Regions from separate parts of the Serratia marcescens subsp. marcescens ATCC 13880 genome, predicted to be linked through region 2. Evidence: predicted binding sites of a transcription regulator. Region 2 holds the regulator's gene; each other region holds the start of a gene.
The links. The regulator PhoB, encoded in region 2, activates phosphate uptake and scavenging genes when phosphate is short. The targets are predictions, from matches to a motif close to CTGTCATAAAACTGNCNNAT.

Region 1 (7,364 bases), 1.2 Mb from region 2:
ATGAAGGGTAACGTCAAGAAAGTGCGTCGCCTGTATAACGACAAAGTGATCGCCGGTTTCGCCGGTGGCACCGCTGACGCCTTCACGCTGTTTGAACTGTTTGAACGCAAACTGGAAATGCATCAGGGCCACCTGGTGAAAGCCGCCGTCGAACTGGCGAAAGACTGGCGCACCGACCGCATGCTGCGCAAGCTCGAAGCGCTGCTGGCGGTCGCCGATGAAACCGCCTCGCTGATCATCACCGGCAACGGCGATGTGGTGCAGCCGGAAAACGATCTGATCGCCATCGGCTCCGGCGGCCCGTACGCCCAGGCCGCCGCCCGCGCCATGTTGGAAAATACCGAGCTGAGCGCCCGCGACATCGTTGAGAAATCCCTCAACATCGCCGGCGACATCTGTATTTACACCAACCATTTCCACACCATTGAAGAATTGCCTTCCAAAGCGTAAGGATCGAATACCATGTCTGAAATGACCCCGCGCGAGATCGTCAGCGAACTGGACAGCTATATCATTGGCCAAAACAAGGCCAAACGCGCTGTCGCCATTGCCCTGCGCAACCGCTGGCGCCGGATGCAGCTCAACGAGATGCTGCGTCACGAAGTGACCCCGAAAAACATTCTGATGATCGGCCCGACCGGCGTCGGTAAAACCGAAATCGCCCGTCGTCTGGCGAAGCTGGCCAACGCGCCGTTCATCAAGGTTGAAGCCACCAAGTTCACCGAAGTGGGCTATGTGGGCAAAGAAGTGGACTCCATCATCCGCGATCTGACCGATGCCGCCATCAAAATGGTGCGCATGCAGTCGATCGAGAAAAACCGCACCCGCGCCGAAGAGTTGGCCGAAGAGCGCATTCTCGACGTGCTGATCCCGCCGGCCAAGAACAACTGGGGCCAACCGGAAGAAAATCAGGAACCGTCCGCCGCCCGCCAGGCATTCCGCAAGAAACTGCGCGAAGGCCAACTGGATGACAAAGAGATCGAAATCGATCTGGCCGCCGCGCCGATGGGCGTGGAAATCATGGCGCCTCCGGGCATGGAAGAGATGACCAACCAGCTGCAGTCGATGTTCCAGAACCTCGGCGGCCAAAAGCAAAAACCGCGCAAGCTGAAGATCAAAGAAGCCTTCAAGCTGCTGGTGGAAGAAGAAGCCGCCAAGCTGGTAAACCCGGAAGAACTGAAAGAGCAGGCGATCGAAGCGGTTGAGCAGCACGGCATCGTGTTTATCGATGAGATCGACAAAATCTGTAAGCGCGGCGGCCAAAGCTCCGGCCCGGACGTTTCCCGCGAAGGCGTGCAGCGCGATCTGCTGCCGCTGGTGGAAGGCTGCACCGTGTCCACCAAGCACGGTATGGTGAAGACCGACCACATCCTGTTCATCGCCTCCGGCGCGTTCCAGACCGCCAATCCGTCGGATCTGATCCCGGAACTGCAGGGCCGTCTGCCGATCCGCGTTGAGCTGCAGGCGCTGACCACCGAAGATTTCGAGCGCATCCTGACCGAGCCGAGCGCGTCGCTGACCGAACAGTACAAAGCGCTGATGGGCACCGAAGGCGTCAATATCGAGTTCACCGCCGACGGCATCCGCCGCATCGCCGAAGCCGCGTGGCAGGTCAACGAAAGCACCGAGAACATCGGCGCGCGTCGTCTGCACACCGTGCTGGAGCGTCTGATGGAAGATATTTCCTACGATGCGAGTGAAATTAATGGCCAATCCATTACAATTGATGCGGATTACGTGCGCAGTCATCTGGATGAACTGGTGGCGGATGAAGATTTGAGTCGTTTTATCCTATAATCGCTCAATCATTGTCTTGTCAGTCATCTGTGTGGGAGGCATTGCCTCCCACAATTATTTCTAACGGACACAGAAGCGAAACATGAGCTCATCAACCCCCACCACCCCGATCTCCGCCTGGCTGGAAAGTCTACGCCCCCGCACCCTGCCGCTGGCCTTTGCCTCCATCGTGGTCGGCTCGGCAATCGCCGCCTGGCACGGCAGCCTGAAACCTGAAGTGGCGCTGCTGGCGCTGTTGACCGCCGGCCTGCTGCAGATCCTCTCCAACCTGGCGAACGACTACGGCGATGCGGTCAAAGGCAGCGACAAAGAAGATCGCATCGGGCCATTGCGCGGCATGCAGAAAGGCATGATCACCCAGGCGCAGATGAAACGGGCACTGGTGGTGACGGTGGTGCTGATCGCCCTCGCCGGCTGTTCGCTGATCGCCGTCGCCTGCGAGCAACCCAGCGACGTGGTGGGCTTTCTGGTGCTGGGCGGGCTGTCTATCGTGGCAGCCATCACCTATACCGTCGGCAACAAGCCCTACGGATATTTGGGGTTGGGCGACATCTCGGTACTGGTGTTCTTCGGCTGGCTGAGCGTGGCCGGCACCTACTATCTGCAAACGCACACCTTCGACAGCGTGGTGATGCTGCCTGCCACCGCCTGCGGCCTGCTGGCGACGGCGGTGCTCAACATCAACAATCTGCGCGATATCGAGAGCGATCGCGAAAACGGCAAGAACACGCTGGCGGTGCGTCTCGGCCCGCACAAGGCGCGCATTTACCATGCCCTGCTGCTCGGCGGCGCAGTGCTGTGTTTCGCGCTGTTTACGCTGTTCAACCTGCACAGCCCGTGGGGTTGGCTGTTCGTGTTGGCGATCCCGCTGCTGATGCGCCACGGCCTGCGCGTGCTGCGCGATCCGACGCCGGTCGGCATGCGGCCGATGCTGGAACACATGGTCAAAGCGGCGTTGCTGGCCAACCTGCTGTTCGCCATCGGCGTGGCGCTCAGTTAAAAACTGATGATTTTGCCAACAGGGCGAATAAAGGGATATACTGAACATTCCAGCGGCAAACAGACGTAAAATCCTATGAAATACGATACTTCCGAACTTTGCGACATCTATCATGAAGAGGTAAACGTTGTTGAACCTCTGTTCTCCAATTTTGGCGGGCGTACTTCATTTGGCGGGCAGATCACCACGGTGAAATGCTTTGAGGATAACGGCCTGTTGTTCGATCTGCTTGAAGAAAACGGCCGCGGCCGCGTGCTGTTGGTCGACGGCGGCGGTTCGGTACGCCGGGCGCTGATCAACGCCGAACTGGCGCGCTTGGCCGCCCAGAACGAATGGGAAGGCATCGTGGTGTACGGCGCGGTGCGCCAGGTGGACGATCTGGAAGAACTCGACATCGGCATTCAGGCGATGGCGGCGATCCCGGCGGGTGCCGTGAGCGAAGGCGTGGGCGAAAGCGATATCCGCGTCAACTTCGGTGGCGTCACCTTCTTCTCCGGCGACCACCTGTATGCCGACAACACCGGCATCATCCTCTCCGAGGACCCGCTCGACATCGAGTGATTTCCGGTCATGAAAAAGGGCGCCTCAGGCGCCCTTTTCGTTGCGACATGGCGTGAGGATTAGACCTCTTCCATTTTGCCCAGCAGCGCGCGCAGGCGATCTTGCCATACGTGCTGTTCTTCTTTCAGCTGTTGGTTTTCGCGCACCAACGCTTCGTGGTTGCCGGAGGCAGCCTGAACTTCCTGCGACAGAGAGTTGTTTTTGTCTTTCAGCTCTTCAATTTCCATCTGCAACAAGGTGATGGTATCAATCGCCTGCTGTACTTTTGCTTCCAGTTTCTCAAATACTTCAAATGACATGCTTCAGTCCCCTCATGATAGCAAGGCGTACATCTATAAGTAGCGGCCGCAACATCGGCTGCAGCTACTGCGAATATTGCATCGCGCTCAGTGACGCGCGCCGTTACGAAAGGCGCGCCGGTCTCGATTCGTTAAAAACGATTGTAAGTAGCCAGTCTCCGCCTGTCTAGCAACATACCGGATCATCGCGCAGTCTGTTGCAATTTTCCTGCCCCCGCCATCAGCAAAAACTGAAAATCCCCATCGCCGCCGCCGCGAGTTGTTAACAACCCTCAGCAAACCACTGGTCAGATCACACTTTTATGGCTCAGAAAGAACACTAAACGACGCGAAATCGCTCAATTTTATGACGCGCCACACACATTTTGATTTCGCTATTTCTCGTTTATGTTCGTTAACGATAAATTTACATCACGTCCTCATTCAATAATTGGACGAGATGAAAAAAACTGTGCCCATAGGCCGGATCTCTATCCAACTGAGCCTATAAACCAACAACCGCCGTTTTGCAGGACAACAACATTATGAGCCAAACCACCAGTCCGACATTAAAAGGCCAGTGCATCGCCGAGTTCCTCGGCACGGCGCTGCTGATCTTCTTTGGCGTAGGCTGCGTTGCCGCACTGAAACTGGCGGGCGCCAGCTTCGGCCAGTGGGAAATCAGCATCATTTGGGGCCTCGGCGTCGCCATGGCCATCTATCTGACCGCCGCCATTTCCGGCGCGCATCTCAACCCGGCGGTCACCCTCGCCCTGTGGCTGTTCGCCTGCTTCGACGGGCGCAAAGTGGTGCCTTACATCATTGCGCAGGTCGCCGGCGCCTTCTGCGCAGCGGCCTTGGTCTACGGGCTGTACTACAACCTGTTCTTCGACTTCGAAGCGGCCCACCACATGGTGCGCGGCAGCAACGAAAGCCTCGAACTGGCCGGCATCTTCTCGACTTACCCTAACGCGCATATCTCCGTCGGCCAGGCCTTCCTGGTAGAAATGGTGATCGCGGCAATCCTGATGTGCCTGATCCTGGCGCTGACCGACGACGGCAACGGCATTCCGCGCGGCCCGCTGGCGCCGCTGCTGATCGGTATTCTGATTGCCGTGATCGGCGCCTCCATGGGACCATTGACCGGCTTTGCGTTGAACCCGGCGCGTGACTTCGGGCCGAAACTGTTCGCCTACCTGGCCGGCTGGGGCAAAGTCGCCTTCACCGGCGCACGTGATATCCCGTACTTCCTGGTGCCGATCTTCGCCCCTATCGTCGGCTGTGGCCTGGGCGCTTTCGGTTACCGCGCGCTGATTGGCCGCCACCTGCCGTGCGACGTCTGCGTGACGGAAGAAGAGCCCGACGCCAAGACCCAGCAGCGTAAAGCATGATGGGTGCAGTTTTAAACGGTTAACAACAGCAGGATAATTACCATGACTGTAGAAAAAAAATACATTGTCGCACTCGACCAAGGGACCACCAGCTCACGCGCCGTCGTGCTCGATCACGACGCCAACATCGTTGCGGTATCGCAGCGCGAATTCCCGCAGATCTATCCAAAGGCCGGCTGGGTTGAGCACGACCCGATGGAGATCTGGGCGTCGCAAAGTTCGACGCTGGTAGAAGTGCTGGCGAAAGCCGACATCAATTCCGATCAGATCGCCGGCATCGGCATCACCAACCAGCGCGAAACCACCATCGTCTGGGAAAAAGAGACCGGCAAGCCGATTTACAACGCCATCGTTTGGCAGTGCCGCCGCACCGCCGACATCTGCGAGAAGCTCAAGCGCGACGGCCTGGAAGAGTACATCCGTCACAACACCGGCCTGGTGGTTGACCCGTACTTCTCCGGCACCAAGGTGAAGTGGATCCTGGACAACGTCGAAGGCGCCCGCGAGCGCGCCAAGCGCGGCGAACTGCTGTTCGGCACCGTGGATACCTGGCTGGTGTGGAAAATGACCCAGGGGCGCGTACACGTCACCGATTACACCAACGCCTCACGCACCATGATGTTCAACATCCACGAACTGGACTGGGACGAACGCATGCTGGAAGTGCTGGACATTCCGCGCGCCATGCTGCCGAAAGTCCGTCCGTCCTCCGAGGTATACGGCCAGACCAACATCGGCGGTAAGGGCGGCACGCGTATTCCTATCGCCGGTATCGCCGGTGACCAGCAGGCGGCGCTGTACGGCCAGCTGTGCGTTCAACCGGGCATGGCGAAGAACACCTACGGCACCGGCTGCTTCCTGCTGATGAACACCGGCAAAGAAGCGGTACGGTCGAAAAACGGTCTGCTGACCACCATCGCCTGCGGCCCGCGCGGTGAAGTGAACTATGCGCTGGAAGGCGCGGTGTTCATCGGCGGCGCGTCTATCCAGTGGCTGCGCGACGAGCTGAAACTGATCAGCGACGCCGCCGACTCCGAATACTTCGCCACCAAGGTGAAAGACAGCAACGGCGTCTATGTGGTGCCGGCCTTCACCGGCCTGGGTGCGCCTTACTGGGATCCGTATGCTCGCGGCGCCATTTTCGGCCTGACCCGCGGCGCCAACAGCAACCACATCATCCGCGCCACGCTGGAATCCATCGCCTTCCAGACCCGTGACGTGCTGGACGCCATGCAGGCCGACGCCAACACCCGCCTGCAATCGCTGCGCGTGGACGGCGGCGCAGTCGCCAACAACTTCCTGATGCAGTTCCAGTCCGATATTCTCGGCACCCGCGTAGAGCGCCCTGAAGTGCGTGAATCGACGGCGCTGGGCGCGGCGTTCCTGGCGGGCCTGGCCATCGGCTACTGGAACGATCTGGATGAAGTGAAGAGCAAAGCGGTGGTTGAGCGTGAATTCCGCCCAAGCATCGAAACCACCGAACGCAACTACCGCTACAGCGGCTGGAAAAAAGCGGTGGCTCGCGCTCAGGCATGGGAAGATCACGAGTAATCCCGAAGTTGCCGTTTCGCCAACAAGCGCTGCCTGCGGGCGGCGCTTTTTTTTTGCCCCGCCCTGCCGCCACCGCGCTGTGATAGACTTTGTCGATATTTTCTTCCCTTTCTCACAGACAGGTTTGCCATGAAACGTGAATTAGCCATCGAATTCTCCCGCGTTACCGAAGCCGCCGCGCTGGCGGGCTACAAATGGCTGGGGCGCGGCGACAAGAACGCCGCCGACGGCGCGGCGGTCCACGCCATGCGCATCATGCTCAACAAAGTGGATATCGATGGGCGCATTGTGATCGGCGAAGGCGAGATCGACGAAGCGCCGATGTTGTATATCGGCGAGCAGGTCGGTACCGGCCAAGGCGACGCGGTCGACATCGCGGTCGATCCGATCGAAGGCACCCGCATGACCGCCATGGGCCAGTCCAACGCGCTGGCGGTATTGGCGGTGGGCGATCGCGGCACTTTCCTGCACGCGCCGGACATGTACATGGAGAAGCTGGTGGTCGGCCCGGCGGCGCGCGGCGCCATCGATATCAACCGGCCGCTGGCGGAGAACCTGCAGAACGTCGCCGAACGACTGGGCAAACCACTGTCGCAGTTGACGGTGATCGTATTGGCCAAACCGCGCCACGACGGCGTCATCGCGCAGATGCAACAGTTGGGCGTGCGAGTATTCGCCATTCCTGACGGCGACGTGGCGGCCTCCATTCTCACCTGCATGCCCGAAAGCGAGGTCGATGTGATGTACGGCATCGGCGGCGCGCCGGAAGGAGTGATCTCAGCCGCG
Region 2 (7,364 bases):
CGGCGTTTGCGCCTCCAGCGCCTGTTGCTGTTGCTGTTGAACGGCCAGTGCTTCGGTCAGCGCGTTCAACTGCTGTTGATGCTGTGCGGCCTGCGTCGTCAGTTGGCTGCGCTGGGCGGTGAGCTGCTCCAGCGCGGTCTGCTGCTGGGCGCATTGCTGCGCGGCGGCATCGCCGGCCTGTCGCCGCTCGGCCTGTGTCGACTGCAGTTGGGCTATTTGATGGTCGAGCGGGGCCACCTGGTCATCGATCAACTGTTGCTGTTGCCGCATATGCTCGGCATGGGCTTGCTGCGCCAGACGGGTTTTTTCCACCGCCTGCTGCAGCGGCGCCAGCTGCGCCGAGTGCTGTTCCTGTTGTTGCGTCAGCTGGGCTGCCTGCTGTTGTATCGTCTGCAGCTCGGCGCGGCAACGATCGCGTTCGCCGCGCAGCGGCCGCAATTTCTCGGCCGGCTCGCTGAGCGCCAGCCGCTTCAGCTGTGGGGCGGCCTCCGCCTGCTCGCGCTGGGCGGTGTCCAGCCGCAATTGCCCCTCGCTTTGCTGTTGCCGGAGGCGTTGCCATTGCTGCAGCCAGCTCAGCGCCTGTTGCTGCCGCTGGGTTTGCTCGCCGAGGGCGATTTCCTGCGCGCTCAGCGCCGTCAGCTGTTCGGTCAGAGACTGGCGCTGCTCGTCGTTCAGCAGTTCGATGCCGCTGGCGCGTTGATGCAACGCATCCAGGTCGGTTTTGGCCTGCTTGTGCGACTCGAACACCTGTTCGGACAACCGCCCGTAGATTTCGGTGCCGGTCAGCTCTTCCAGCAGTTCGGCGCGATCGTTGGCGTCGGCGTTGAGGAACGCGGCGAACTGCCCCTGAGACAGCATCATCGATTTGGTGAAGCGGCCAAAGTCCAGCCCGGTGATGGCGGCGGTAAGCTCCAGCTTGTCGCGCACCTTGTCCGCCAGGATCTTGCCGTCCTCGCGGCGCGCCAGTTCGACCTTCGGCGCCTGCAGATTGCCGTCCGGCGCGTTTTTGGCGCGGCGCTGGCTCCAGAAGGCGCGATAGCCGACGCCCTTGACCTCGAATTCGACCTCCGCCAGCGATTCGGCGGTGTGGCGGGTCATCAGTTCATTCTGGCTCGGCGTGACGTTGAGGCGCGGCGTTTGGTGGTACAGCGCCAGGCAGATGGCGTCCAGCAGGGTGGTTTTGCCCGCGCCGGTCGGGCCGGTAATGGCGAACAGGCCGTTGCTGGCGAACGGCTCGGCGGTGAAGTCAATTTTCCATTCGCCCTGCAGCGAGTTGAGGTTTTTTAAGCGCAGGCTGAGGATCTTCATGGGTTGGTCTCCTCGGCGTTCTGCTGCACCGCCTCGACCACCTGGCGGAACAGTTGGTGCATCCGCCGTTGGCGCGCTTCGGGCATGTCGGCCTCCTGTGTCAGACGCCGTTCGAACACTTCGTTGACGCTCAGCTCGTTCAGCGTTTCTTTATCCTGCTGCGCGATCGCCTGGCGGCGCTGCTCTTTACTGCGCCGCAGCAGCACCACTTCCACCGGCAGCTCATCCGCCATCAGCTGGATGCGGCGCTGGATGTCGCTGAGGTAGTCCTGCGTCGCCACTTCGATATCCAGCCACACCGGCAGCTCGCCGGCATAGTCGGCAAATTGCCGCAGCTGCCGTTCGATCTCGGCCAGATCGCCTTTGATCAGTTGCATGGGCTGAAACTGCGGGATCGTTAACGCGTCTACCCGCTGCAAAGCGCCGTCGGCGAAATCGACCAGGAAGACGCTTTTGGCTTTGCCCAGCTCATCGAAACTGAGCGGGATCGGTGAGCCGCTATAGCGAATATGCTCCGATTTGGCGACGTTCTGCGCGCGGTGAATGTGGCCGAGCGCGATATAGTCGGCGGGCGGGAAGGCCTGCGCCGGGAAGGCGTCGAGGGTGCCGATATAGATGTCGCGCACCGAGTCGGAGGTGGTGACGCCGACGGTGGTCAGGTGGCCGGTGGCGACGATCGGCAGCGGTAGGCCCAGCTGGTCGCGGCGCTCGCAGGCCGCCTGATACAGCGCTTGGTAATGTTCGGCGATGGCTTCCTGCAGCGCCTGCTGTTTCTGCGCGCCGGATTCGCCGGCGCGGCTGGTGAGCAGGTCGCGCGGCCGCAGGAACGGGATGGCGCACAGCACCGCGCCCGGCTGGCCGTCGCGTTGGTTAAGCACCACGATCTGCTGTTCCGGGGCGCCCTGCGCGCTGGCGATCACCGTGGTGTTCAGGCAGGAGAGCAGTTCACGCGATTCGTTCAGCGTTGCGACCGAATCGTGGTTGCCGCCCAGCACTACCAACTGGCAGCCGGTGCGCTGCAGTTCCACCACGAAGCGGTTGTACAGCTCGCGGGCATAGCTGGGCGGCGAGCCGGTATCGAACAGATCCCCGGCGACGATCAGCGCATCCACCTGCTGCTGTTCGATCTGTTCGATCAGCCAGTTCAGAAAAGCCTGGTGCTCGGCGGCGCGGCTTTTGGTGAAAAAGTACTGGCCAAGGTGCCAGTCAGAGGTGTGGATCAGGCGCATGACACTCCCGGATGTGAAGATAATGGCGATGATTATAAAGGCCGCGGCGGCGGCTGTCCCGGCGCAATGATGATGACAACCGGATGATTTTTCTTTACTGCGGGAAATAATCGCTATGCTTACTGCCTATAACAGCCGGTTTTTTTCATAAAAGTGTCACAAAACTGACGCATAATGGCGCCCGAAAAGTCGCTAACACATTGGCAGGATTGACGATGGCAAGACGCATACTGGTGGTGGAAGACGAAGCGCCGATCCGTGAGATGGTGTGCTTTGTGTTGGAACAGAATGGTTACCAACCGTTGGAAGCCGAGGATTATGACAGCGCCGTGACGCGTCTGTCTGAGCCGTTCCCTGATTTGGTGTTGCTTGACTGGATGTTGCCCGGCGGTTCCGGCATTCAGTTTATCAAACATATGAAGCGCGAAGCGCTGACCCGCGATATCCCGGTGATGATGCTGACCGCGCGCGGCGAAGAAGAAGACCGGGTGCGCGGCCTGGAAGTGGGGGCGGATGATTACATCACCAAGCCGTTCTCGCCCAAGGAGCTGGTGGCGCGCATCAAAGCGGTCATGCGCCGCATTTCGCCGATGGCGGTGGAAGAAGTGATTGAAATGCAAGGGTTGAGTCTGGATCCGTCCTCCCATCGCGTAATGGCGAACGATCAGGCGCTGGACATGGGGCCGACAGAGTTCAAGCTGCTGCACTTCTTTATGACCCACCCGGAGCGGGTTTATAGCCGCGAGCAGTTGCTTAATCACGTCTGGGGCACTAACGTTTATGTGGAAGACCGTACCGTTGACGTGCATATCCGTCGGCTCCGCAAGGCGTTAGAAACCAGTGGGCATGATAAAATGGTTCAAACCGTTCGGGGCACCGGCTACCGGTTCTCAACGCGCTACTGATCGCGCCGCGCTGGAGAATATGCCGTGTTAGAACGTCTGTCGTGGAAGAGGCTGGCTCTGGAGCTGGCTCTTTTCTGTCTGCCCGCCTTACTGCTGGGGCTGATTTTCGGTTATCTGCCCTGGTTCCTGCTGGCCTCCGCGCTGGCTGCGCTGGTGTGGAATTTCTACAACCAGCTCAAACTCTCCCATTGGCTGTGGATCGACCGCAGCATGACGCCGCCGCCCGGCCGCTGGAGCTGGGAGCCGCTGTTCTATGGCCTGTATCAGATGCAGCAGCGCAACCGCCGCCGCCGGCGCGAGCTGGCGCTGCTGATCAAGCGCTTTCGCAGCGGGGCCGAATCGCTGCCTGACGCGGTGGTGATGACCACCGTCGAAGGCAATATCTTCTGGTGCAACGGGCTGGCGCAGCATCTGCTCGGCTTTCGCTGGCCGGAAGACAACGGCCAGCACATCCTTAACCTGCTGCGGTATCCGGAATTCAGCCACTATCTGCAACAACAGGAGTTTTCGCGCCCGCTGACGCTGCAGCTGAACAACGAACACTACGTCGAATTCCGCGTGATGCCGTATTCTGAAGGGCAACTGCTGATGGTGGCGCGCGACGTCACCCAGATGCGCCAGTTGGAGGGCGCGCGGCGCAACTTCTTCGCCAACGTCAGTCATGAACTGCGCACGCCGCTGACGGTGCTGCAGGGCTATCTGGAGATGATGGGCGACGAAGAGCAGGATGGCTCGCTGCGCAGCAAGGCGCTTAGCACCATGCAAGAGCAGACCCGCCGGATGGACGGGCTGGTCAAGCAGTTGCTGACGCTGTCGCGCATCGAGGCGGCGCCCAATGTCGACATGAACGAGCGGGTGGATATTCCGCTGATGCTGCGGGTGTTGCAGCGCGAGGCGCAATCGCTGAGCGGCGGCAATCACGAGATCACCTTCCGGGTGAACGAACAGCTCAACGTGTTCGGCAATGAAGATCAGTTGCGCAGCGCGGTGTCTAACCTGGTGTACAACGCGGTCAACCACACGCCGAAGGGCACCCATATCGAAGTCAGCTGGCAGCAGACGGCGCACGGCGCGCAATTCCAGGTCAGCGACAACGGGCCGGGCATCGCCGCCGAGCATCTGCCGCGCCTGACAGAGCGTTTTTATCGCGTCGACAAGGCCCGTTCGCGCCAGACCGGCGGCAGCGGGCTGGGGCTGGCGATCGTCAAGCACGCGCTCAGCCATCACGACGCGCGGCTGGAGATCCTCAGCGAACCGGGGATCGGCACCCGCTTTATCTTTACCTTGCCCAATCGGTTGATTGTTCCCGCCGCTTTATCAGAGAATGCGGTGAAAAATTAACGCGAGACACCGGTATGACCCGAATTACCCGAGGGCTGTTGCTTTGCCTGGCGCTGCTGGCCGGACGCGGCGCGCTGGCGCAGCCTGACGGCATGTTGGCGGGCAACCTGTCCAGCGTCGGCTCCGACACGCTGGCGAATTTGATGGCGCTGTGGGCGCAGGATTTCAGCCAGCATTATCCCAACGTCAACCTGCAGATCCAGGCCGCCGGTTCGTCGACCGCGCCGACCGCGTTGGCGGCGGGCGCCGCGCAACTGGGCCCGATGAGCCGGCCGATGAAGGCGGCCGAGGTTTCGGCGTTCGAACACCGTTACGGTTATGCGCCCCTGGCGGTGCCGGTAGCGGTGGATGCGCTGGTGGTGTTGGTGCATCAGGACAATCCGCTGCGCGGCCTTAACCTGCAGCAGCTCGATCGCATTTTCTCCGCCACCCGGCGCTGCGGTGAAAGCCAGCCGCTGACGCGCTGGGGCGAGCTGGGGCTGCGCGGCGACTGGGCGACACGCTCGCTGCAACGCTTCGGCCGCAACTCGGCGTCCGGCACCTACGGCTATTTCAAACTGCGCGCGCTGTGCGGCGGCGATTTCATGCCGCGCGTCAATGAGCTGCCTGGTTCGGCTTCGGTGGTGCAGGCGGTGGCCGGTTCGCTCAACGGCATCGGCTACGCCAGCATCGGTTTTCGCGCCAGCGGCGTGCGGCTGCTGCCGCTGGCGGAGTCGGGAGAAGACTATGTCGCGCCTACCGCCGCCAACGTGCGCAACGATCGCTACCCGCTGTCGCGCTATCTGTATATCTACATCAACAAAGCCCCCAATCAACCGCTGGAGCCGCTGACCGCCGCGTTCCTCGATCGCGTGCTGTCGACACCAGGGCAAAGCCTGGTCAACCACGACGGCTATCTGCCGCTGCCGCCGGCCGCCCTGCAGAAGACTCGTCAGGCGCTCGGGTTGCCACCGCTCGCGCCGGCCACGGCGCAATAAGCGACAAAAATCGGCGTAATTTTCGCCTTTTTTCACGGCAAAACGGAGCTTATACCACGCGAAAACCGGGCATTTATTGGCGTTTTCGCGCGGTAAAGCGATATATGCTTCACGTTTCGTGAATTCATTGTTCAAAAATGATACAAATCATGTAGTGTATATTTATTGATAGCCAATATGATCGACTGGTGGCTAAAGTTTATATGGTCGATAGCTCTGCTTTTCGCCGTGCGTCTTGCCTTGAAGCGCTATAAACGTTTACCTTAGCCTTCGTTGTCGGATTAAACCTCCATTTTTATAACTCCTAAAATTTTGCCCATCTTCATGAGCGGCCACTTTCGAATAGGGACATAAACGCCGGATCGACTGCGTTTAGGGTGCTTATTAGGCGCTGCGACGATCGGGCATGCCGGCAACCGGGTGGGGCGTTTCGCCACCACGCTATCGGACAATTTTTTTTCATTTGAACAGGCAACACGACATCGTATGAGTCATCGTTTAACGTCAAAAGATATCCTGGCACTGGGCTTCATGACCTTTGCCTTATTCGTTGGGGCCGGGAACATCATCTTCCCGCCGATGGTCGGCTTGCAGTCCGGTGAACACGTCTGGATCGCTGCGCTGGGCTTCCTGCTCACCGCCGTGGGCCTGCCGGTCATCACCGTCATCGCGCTGGCGCGCGTCGGCGGCGGCATCGACGCCCTCAGTTCGCCGATCGGCCGCGGCGCCGGCCTGCTGCTGGCGACCGTCTGCTACCTGGCCGTCGGCCCGCTGTTCGCCACGCCGCGCACCGCCACCGTGTCCTTTGAGGTGGGCATCGCCCCGCTGACCGGCGACGGCGCCATGCCGCTGTTCATCTACAGTCTGGTGTACTTCACGCTGGTGATCGGCATCTCCCTGTATCCGGGCCGTCTGCTCGATACCGTCGGCCACGTGCTGGCGCCGCTGAAGATCGTCGCGCTGGCCGTACTGGGCATCGCCGCGCTGCTGTGGCCTGCCGGCGCGCCTATCCCGGCGACGGCGGCTTATCAGAGCGTGCCTTTCTCCTCCGGCTTCGTTAACGGCTATCTGACCATGGATACGCTGGGCGCGCTGGTATTCGGCATCGTTATCGTCAACGCGGCGCGCTCGCGCGGCGTGAAAGACGCCGGTCTATTGACCCGTTACACCATTCTGGCCGGTTTGATCGCCGGCGTGGGCCTGACGCTGGTTTATCTGAGCCTGTTCAAGCTGGGCTCCGGCAGCGGCGCGCTGGTGCCTGACGCCACCAACGGCGCGGTGATCCTGCACGCTTACGTTCAGAACACCTTCGGCGGCCTCGGCAGCTTCTTCCTGGCGGCGCTGATCTTCATCGCCTGCATGGTGACCGCGGTGGGCCTGACCTGCGCCTGCGCCGAGTTCTTCGCGCAATACCTGCCGTTCTCTTACAAGACGCTGGTGTTTATCCTGGGCCTGTTCTCGATGGTGGTGTCCAACCTCGGCCTGAGCCACCTGATCCAGATCTCCATTCCGGTGCTGACCGCGATTTATCCGCCGTGCATCGTGCTGGTGGTGCTGAGCTTCACCCTGCGTTGGTGGCACAGCGCGCCGCGCATCATCGCGCC
Region 3 (7,364 bases), 540 kb from region 2:
GAACACAGCAGCCACACCGAGCAGTTTATCGTCAATGCGCTGCGCGCGGCGGGAGCCCTCACTCTGTCGCTGGTCGCCGAGCAAAATGGCACACCGATCGGGCACGCGTCCGTCTCGCCGGTCGTGCTCAGCAACGGCGCCGCCGGTTGGTACGGGCTGGCGCCAGTGTCGGTGCTGCCGGCCTGTCAGAACTTGGGGATCGGCAGCCGGCTGATCCGCCAGCTATTGGCCGAACTGCAAGAACGGCATGCCGCAGGCTGCGTGGTGCTGGGCGATCCGAATTATTACGGCCGTTTCGGCTTCCAGGCGCAAAGCGCGCTGACCCTGCCGGGCGTGCCGCAAGACTACTTCCGCGCCATCGCCTTCCAGGGCGCGCTGCCGTGCGCGGAGGTCGCCTTCCACAACGCGTTTAACGCCGACGCATAACCCTGTTGCCGGCGCCGTCATGGCGCCGGTTTTCAGTCCCGTTCGCCATAACGCAAGACGGTCATTCATTCCACCGCTGCGCCAGCGTCGATTTCCCTGCGCCGGCCTTGCCGCACATCAGGTGTAAAACTGCAGGGTAGGTTTGCATGACGTTCTCCGGTCGTTGCCGGAAGGGGATAAAAAAAACCCGCCTGCCGGCGGGTTTTTTATTGGCGACACACGCGCTATCCCACCACACGAAGCATGGTGATAATAATTTGCGCGAATGGGCGATAGGATCTTTTCATAACTAAGGAATATGACAACCGTACGCCGTTGTCAATTCGCCGTCATCAATCCCTGTTCTCGCACAAACTCGGTGAATAAACTCACTTTCTGCTGCACATGCCGGCGCGTCGGGTAAACCGCGAAGACCTGATGCACGTCGGCAATCTGTTCAGGGAACAGCCGCACCAGTCTGCCGGCAGCGATCTCGGGATCCGCCACAAACGACGGCAGCGAACCGATGCCCAGTCCCGCCATCAGCATATCCCGCAGCATCAGGCTGTTGTTGGCGATCAGCCGGGGAGTGAACGTCACGCTCAGGCTCTCCTCGCCAGCGGTGAACTGCCACTGCCCCGGCTTTTCCGCCAGGGAATAGGCCAGACAGCTGTGTCGCTGCAATTCATTGGGCGTTTGCGGCACGCCGTGCTGCGCCAAATAGCCGGGCGCGGCGCAAATTCGCTGATGCACGTCACCCAGCGCCCGGGCGCTGAGGGAAGAATCCGGCAGTCGGCGGCGAATGCGCAAGGAAATATCGAAACCGGCCGCCACCACGTCCAATACCCTGTCGTCCAGCGTCAGTTCCACCTGCAGCTGCGGGTAACGTTGCATAAACGGCGGCAGCAGCGGCGACAGCACCGTCAGGCCGAACGAGAGCGGCGCATTGACCCGCAGCGTGCCGGAGACCTGCTGCGCGCTGGCGGCAACCGTCTGCTCCAGCGCGTCGAACTCGCCAAGCAACCGGCAGGCTTCCTGGTAATAGAGCTGCCCGGCTTCGGTCAGGCTCATGCTGCGGGTGGTGCGCACCAGCAACAGCGTCCCCAACCGACTTTCCAACTGCTTAATCTGCTTGCTCAACGCCGCCGGCGTGATCGCCAGATCCTCCGCCGCCTTATAGAAACTGTTGCGCTCAACCACGCGGCGAAAGGCGCGCATCGTCAGTAGCACGTCCATATTATGTCCTACAGGTTAATTATTAATTCAATAAAACACAGATTATTAACCTCAACAACCTCAGTAGACTTTATCCAACCGCTTCCCTGAGTGGGAAGTGAATTTAATCTACTGATAATCATGGAGTTAATAATGAAAAAGACCCTGTTCGCCCTGATGCTCGGCCTGAGCGCCGCCACCGCCCCCGTCGCCGCGCTGGCGCAATCCCCCGCCGCCGATAGCCGCCAGGCGGGTTATGTGCAACCGCTGACCGCCGACAACAGCCTGTTGCTGCTGGTCGATCTGCAGGACATGTTCGGCATGACCATTTCCTCTATCGATCAAACCAATCTGGTGAATAACGCCGCCGGCATCGCCAAGGCCGCCAAGGTGTTCAACGTGCCGACCATTCTGGCCTCGGCCAACGCCAAAAGCTTCGCCGGGCCGGTATTCCAGCAGGTGACGCAGGCACGCCCGGACCTGCAGGTGTACGATCGCACCGCCATCAACGTCTGGCAGGATCGGCGCGTGGTGGATCTGATCAAACAATCCGGCCGCAAGAAAATCATCATCGGCGGGCTGTGGACCGCCAGCTGCGTGATGCTGCCGGCGCTGTCCGCTCTGGGCGAGGGGTATGAGGTCTACATATTGTCGGACGTCACCGGCGACATTACGCCAGATAGTCAAAACAACGCCATGCAGCGCCTGGTACAAGCAGGCGCCACCCCTATCAACTGGGTGGCGTTGATGCTGGAATGGCAGCAGGACTGGGGCCACAAGGCCACGGCGGGGGGCGTATTGCAGATCGCCCGCGACCACGGCGCCGCCTGGGGGATGGGCGCCAGTTACGCCGGGGCGATGAAGGTGGGCAGCGAAGCGAAATAGCGGACGAAAGCCCGCCGCAGGCGGGCTTTTTTCAGGTGCGGTGATAGCAACGGCTATCCTGCGGCGCCTGGTCGCGGCTCTCCAGCCCGTAGTCCCGCACCACCTCCGCCACCCGCAGCCGGTACTGCGCCAGCACCTCGCCACGGCCGCCCGCCTGCGCCGCCCGGTGCTGTTCGAGATTGCGCCACTGCTGCACCGCCGCCTCGTCGCGCCAGAAGGAGAGCGACAACAGGCGCTCGGGATCGGCCAGGCTTTGAAAGCGCTCGATGGAAATGAATCCGTCGACCTGCGCCAGCAGCGGCTTCAGCGCCGCCGCCAACTCCAGGTAGGTCTCCCGCTGCCCGTCGGCGGCCTGCAGTTCAAAAATCACGGCGATCATCCTCATCTCCTCTCAACGGTAAAATTCCGGCACACGCGCATTGAACGAACGGCGCCACTGCACCGATTTCAACGCCCGCTCATCAATATCCAGCGAACGCAGACACACAGCACCAGAGTGCGATAACCACAGGTTAGCGATGGACGAGCAGTCATACTTCGTCTAACATCGAAGTATGCATAACATCGAGATAGAAGATCGTTTAGCGGCGCTGAGCGCCGCCATCGCTGACCGCACCCGAGCGCGCATGCTGTGCCTGTTGATGGACGGGCGCGCCTACACCGCCACCGAGCTCAGCGCGGCGGTCGAGGTCGCCCCGTCTACCGCCAGCGCACACCTGGCGAAACTGCTGGAGCAGCGGCTGATTGCCTGCGTCAAACAGGGGCGCTACCGCTATTTCCGGCTGGCCGGGCAACCGGTGGCCGCAGCGCTGGAAGGCCTGATGGCGCTGGCGGGCGTGCCGCGCCCATCGGTGAAGAGCAGCACGCCTACCTCGCTGCAGTATGCCCGCACCTGCTACGACCATATGGCGGGCGAGGTGGCGGTGAAGCTGCACGATCGGCTGCATGCGCTGAACTGGCTGACCGGCGAAGAAGACTACCGGTTAAGCGACACCGGTCAGGCCGCGCTGAGGCGGCTGGGCGTCGATTGCTCGCCCGCCCCCACCCGCCGCCGCTTCGCCTGCGGGTGCCTGGACTGGAGCGAACGCCGATCTCACCTCGGCGGCGCGCTGGGCGCCGCGCTGTTGGCCGTCTTTATCCAACGCGGCTGGATCCTTCGCCGGCTCGACAGCCGTGAGCTGCAGCTGACCCCCGCCGGTAAAAAAGCGCTGGCCGCACATTTTGACCTCACGGTGTAACCCGGCGACAGGGTAGTTTTACTGCAATACTCTAGGGGTACGCTTAAGCGACCCCGCCAACCCGAGGAGTTTCCATGCTCGATTCCACCCAATTCCCGATCGTCAAACGCTGGCCGGCTCAACATCCGGAACGGCTGCAGCTCTACTCTCTGCCGACGCCGAACGGCGTCAAAGTGTCCATCATGCTGGAAGAGATCGGCCTGCCTTATGAAGCGCACCTGATCGACATCGGCAACAACGAGACCTGGACGCCGGAGTTCCTGGCGCTGAACCCGAATGGCAAGATCCCGGCGATCATCGATCCCGACGGCCCCGGCGGCCGGCCGCTGCCGCTGTTCGAATCCGGCGCCATTCTGCTCTACCTGGCGGAAAAGAGCGGCCGTTTCCTGCCGCAGGATCCGGCGCAGCGTTACGAAACCATTCAGTGGGTGTTCTTCCAGATGGCCGCCGTCGGCCCGATGTTCGGCCAGCTCGGTTTCTTCCATAAATTCGCCGGGCGCGAATATGAAGACAAGCGGCCGCTGGAGCGCTACAAAAACGAATCGAAACGCCTGCTCGGCGTGCTGGAAACGCGCCTGGAGGGCCGCGACTGGATCATGGGCGCGGAGTACACTATCGCCGATATCTCGCTGCTGGGCTGGGTGCGCAACCTGATCGGCTTCTATGAGGCGCGCGAACTGGTGGAGTTCGACAGTTTCCCGCGCGTCGCACAGTGGTTGGAGCGCGGTCTGGCGCGGCCGGCGGTGCAGCGCGGGCTGGCTATTCCGGCGCGCACGGCCTGAGACGCCAAACGGGGTGGCCGCTGGGCCATCCCGCCTTTCGCTGTCATAAAATTGTCATCCCTCTGCTCTACTCTCCTTACGTAACAATTTGATGTTATTTATATTGTTGTATTACGACAAGGAGCTTACCCCATGCAACCTGCTGTATCCCTGCTCGCCGGCGCCGTGCTGTCCGCCCTGCTCTGTTCCTCCGCCATCGCGGCGGAAACCTCGCCCAATGCTGATGGCCTGACCGAGCGCGCCGCACGCGGCAACCTCGCCGAACCGGGCGGAGCCCGTCGTCTGGCCGGCGATCAGACCGCCGCGCTGAAGGCGTCGCTGTCGGACAAAACGGCGAAAAACGTGATACTGCTGATCGGCGACGGCATGGGGGATTCCGAGATCACCGCCGCGCGCAACTACGCTGAAGGCGCAGGCGGTTACTTCAAGGGCATCGACGCCCTGCCGCTGACCGGGCAATACACCCACTACTCGCTGGACAAGAAAACCCGCAAGCCGGATTACGTGACCGATTCCGCCGCCTCCGCCACCGCCTGGACCACCGGGGTGAAAACCTATAACGGCGCGCTCGGCGTGGACGTGAACGGCAAAGATCAGCCGACGCTGCTGGAGATCGCCAAGGCGGCCGGCAAGGCCACCGGCAACGTCTCCACCGCCGAGTTGCAAGACGCTACGCCGGCGGCGCTGGTGTCGCACGTCACCTCGCGCAAATGCTACGGCCCGGAGGAAACCAGCGAGAAATGCGCCGCTAACGCACTGGAAAACGGCGGCCGCGGCTCCATTACCGAGCAGCTGCTGAAAACCCGCGCCGACGTCACGCTGGGCGGCGGCGCGAAGTCCTTCAACCAGCTGGCGAAAAGCGGCGAATGGCAAGGAAAATCGCTGAAAGATCAGGCGGCGGCGCAGGGTTACCAATGGGTGAGCAACGCGGATGAGCTGCAGGCCGTTACGTTGGCCAACCAGCAAAAACCGCTGCTGGGCCTGTTCGCCGACGGCAACATGCCGGTGCGCTGGTTGGGGCCGAAAGCCAGCTATCACGGCAACCTCGACAAGCCTGCGGTAACCTGCGAAAACAACCCGGCGCGCACCGCGGCCACGCCAACGCTGGCGGCGATGACCGAAAAAGCGATCGCGCTGTTGAAAGATAACCCGAACGGCTTCTTCCTGCAGGTCGAGGGCGCGTCGATCGATAAGCAGGATCACGCCGCCAACCCGTGCGGGCAGATTGGTGAAACCGTCGATCTGGACGAAGCGGTGCAAAAAGCGCTGGCCTTCGCCCGCGCCGACGGCAACACGCTGGTGATCGTCACCGCCGACCATGCGCACTCCAGCCAGATCGTCGCCGCCGGCGCCAAAGCGCCGGGCCTGACCCAGCTGCTGACCACCAAAGACGGCGCGCCGATGACCCTCAGCTACGGCAACTCGGAAGAAGAATCGCAGGGGCACACCGGCACCCAATTGCGCGTCGCGGCCTACGGCCCGCACGCCGCCAACGTGGTGGGATTGACCGATCAGACCGATCTGTTCTTCACCATGCGCGATGCGATGGGCATCCAGTAACCGCCTGCCGCACGATGGCCGCCCGCAACGGCGGCCATTTATTATTGGTTACCGATAGGTATTTGCAATTTAACCGCAATTATTGTGTGATAACGAAATAACGTTTAATTGCGCGACAATTAACCCCCTAAAATAACGCGGTTATACGGCCTCTCCCCCCTCTTTGTTTATTACTGCGACAGCAACCGGCCTATTTTTGCTTATATTCATTTTTTTTAGTTACAAAAGTAGTTTTTAACATTCTCGCAAACAATAATACCCCGCCAGTAACGTGAACCGATCAATTTGCACCCGGACGGCCTGCAATAGTTCACTTTTCGTTAAATACCCTATTAACAAAAAGGCATTATCGCTGCCTATCGGCTCACGCCGGGCGGTCGGCTTCATTATTTTCCAGGGTAACTCCCGCTAAATTCTTTCACCTGCAATGAGTAGAATTTACACACAAGAGATTTAATTCAATGAGAAAATTACTCGTCCTGATTTTCAGTCTCAGCCTGTTTGGCGTTACGCAGCAGGCGGCGGCTGAAGAGAAGAATAAAAACGTCGACGTGGTGTTGATCGGCGGCGGCATCATGAGCGCCACCTTGGGTACCTATCTGCATGAGCTGGAGCCGACCTGGACCATCGACATGTATGAGCGCATGAACGGCGTGGCGGAAGAGAGCTCCAACGGCTGGAACAACGCCGGTACCGGCCACTCCGCCTTCAGCGAAATGAACTACACGCCGGAAAAAGCCGATGGCACCATCGACATCAGCAAGGCGGTGAAGGTCAACGAGTCTTTCGAAATCTCCCGTCAGTTCTGGTCTTATCAGGTGAAAAACAATGTCCTGAAAGATCCGAAATCCTTTATTAACAGCGTGCCGCACATGAGCTTCGTGTGGGGCGACGACAACGTCAACTTCCTGCGTAAACGCTACGCGGCGCTGCAGCACAGCACCCTGTTCCGCGGCATGGAATATTCCGAAGACCCTGCGCAAATCAAACAGTGGGCGCCACTGGTGATGAACGGCCGCGATCCGGCGCAGAAAATCGCCGCGACCCGCATGCCGCTGGGTACCGACGTTAACTTCGGTGTGATCACCCACCAGTTGGTTGACGCGCTGAGCGCCAGCGACAAGTTCAAGCTGAACCTGAGCCACGAAGTGCGCGACATCAAGCGCAACGCCGATCAGACCTGGAGCGTGACCGTTGCCGATCTGAACCGCGACGGCAAAGAAACCACCGTTAACGCCAAGTTCGTGTTCATCGGCGCAGGCGGCGCGTCCCTGACCCT

Region 1: J0F90_RS23750 (MIP/aquaporin family protein) is a predicted target of PhoB. The motif match lies at 3,991-4,010, and genes of this name have one in related genera.
Region 3: phoA (alkaline phosphatase) is a predicted target of PhoB. The motif match lies at 4,566-4,585, and genes of this name have one in related genera.

Annotation. Positions count from the first base shown of each region.
Region 1 is NZ_CP071238.1:4,971,716-4,979,079, forward strand. It holds gene hslV (ATP-dependent protease subunit HslV) at 1-450, shown strand, start outside; gene hslU (ATP-dependent protease ATPase subunit HslU) at 463-1,797, shown strand; gene J0F90_RS23735 (1,4-dihydroxy-2-naphthoate polyprenyltransferase) at 1,880-2,797, shown strand; gene rraA (ribonuclease E activity regulator RraA) at 2,873-3,358, shown strand; gene zapB (septal ring assembly protein ZapB) at 3,418-3,657, opposite strand; gene J0F90_RS23750 (MIP/aquaporin family protein) at 4,182-5,027, shown strand; gene glpK (glycerol kinase GlpK) at 5,070-6,578, shown strand; gene glpX (class II fructose-bisphosphatase) at 6,708-7,364, shown strand, end outside.
Region 2 is NZ_CP071238.1:1,039,730-1,047,093, forward strand. It holds gene sbcC (exonuclease subunit SbcC) at 1-1,308, opposite strand, end outside; gene sbcD (exonuclease subunit SbcD) at 1,305-2,537, opposite strand; gene phoB (phosphate response regulator transcription factor PhoB) at 2,753-3,442, shown strand; gene phoR (phosphate regulon sensor histidine kinase PhoR) at 3,467-4,783, shown strand; gene J0F90_RS04875 (PstS family phosphate ABC transporter substrate-binding protein) at 4,798-5,760, shown strand; gene brnQ (branched-chain amino acid transport system II carrier protein) at 6,247-7,364, shown strand, end outside.
Region 3 is NZ_CP071238.1:1,577,790-1,585,153, reverse strand. It holds gene J0F90_RS07555 (GNAT family N-acetyltransferase) at 1-426, shown strand, start outside; gene J0F90_RS07550 (LysR family transcriptional regulator) at 745-1,641, opposite strand; gene J0F90_RS07545 (isochorismatase family protein) at 1,774-2,505, shown strand; gene J0F90_RS07540 (antibiotic biosynthesis monooxygenase family protein) at 2,537-2,884, opposite strand; gene J0F90_RS07535 (ArsR/SmtB family transcription factor) at 3,060-3,743, shown strand; gene J0F90_RS07530 (glutathione S-transferase N-terminal domain-containing protein) at 3,818-4,525, shown strand; gene phoA (alkaline phosphatase) at 4,658-6,085, shown strand; gene mqo (malate dehydrogenase (quinone)) at 6,547-7,364, shown strand, end outside.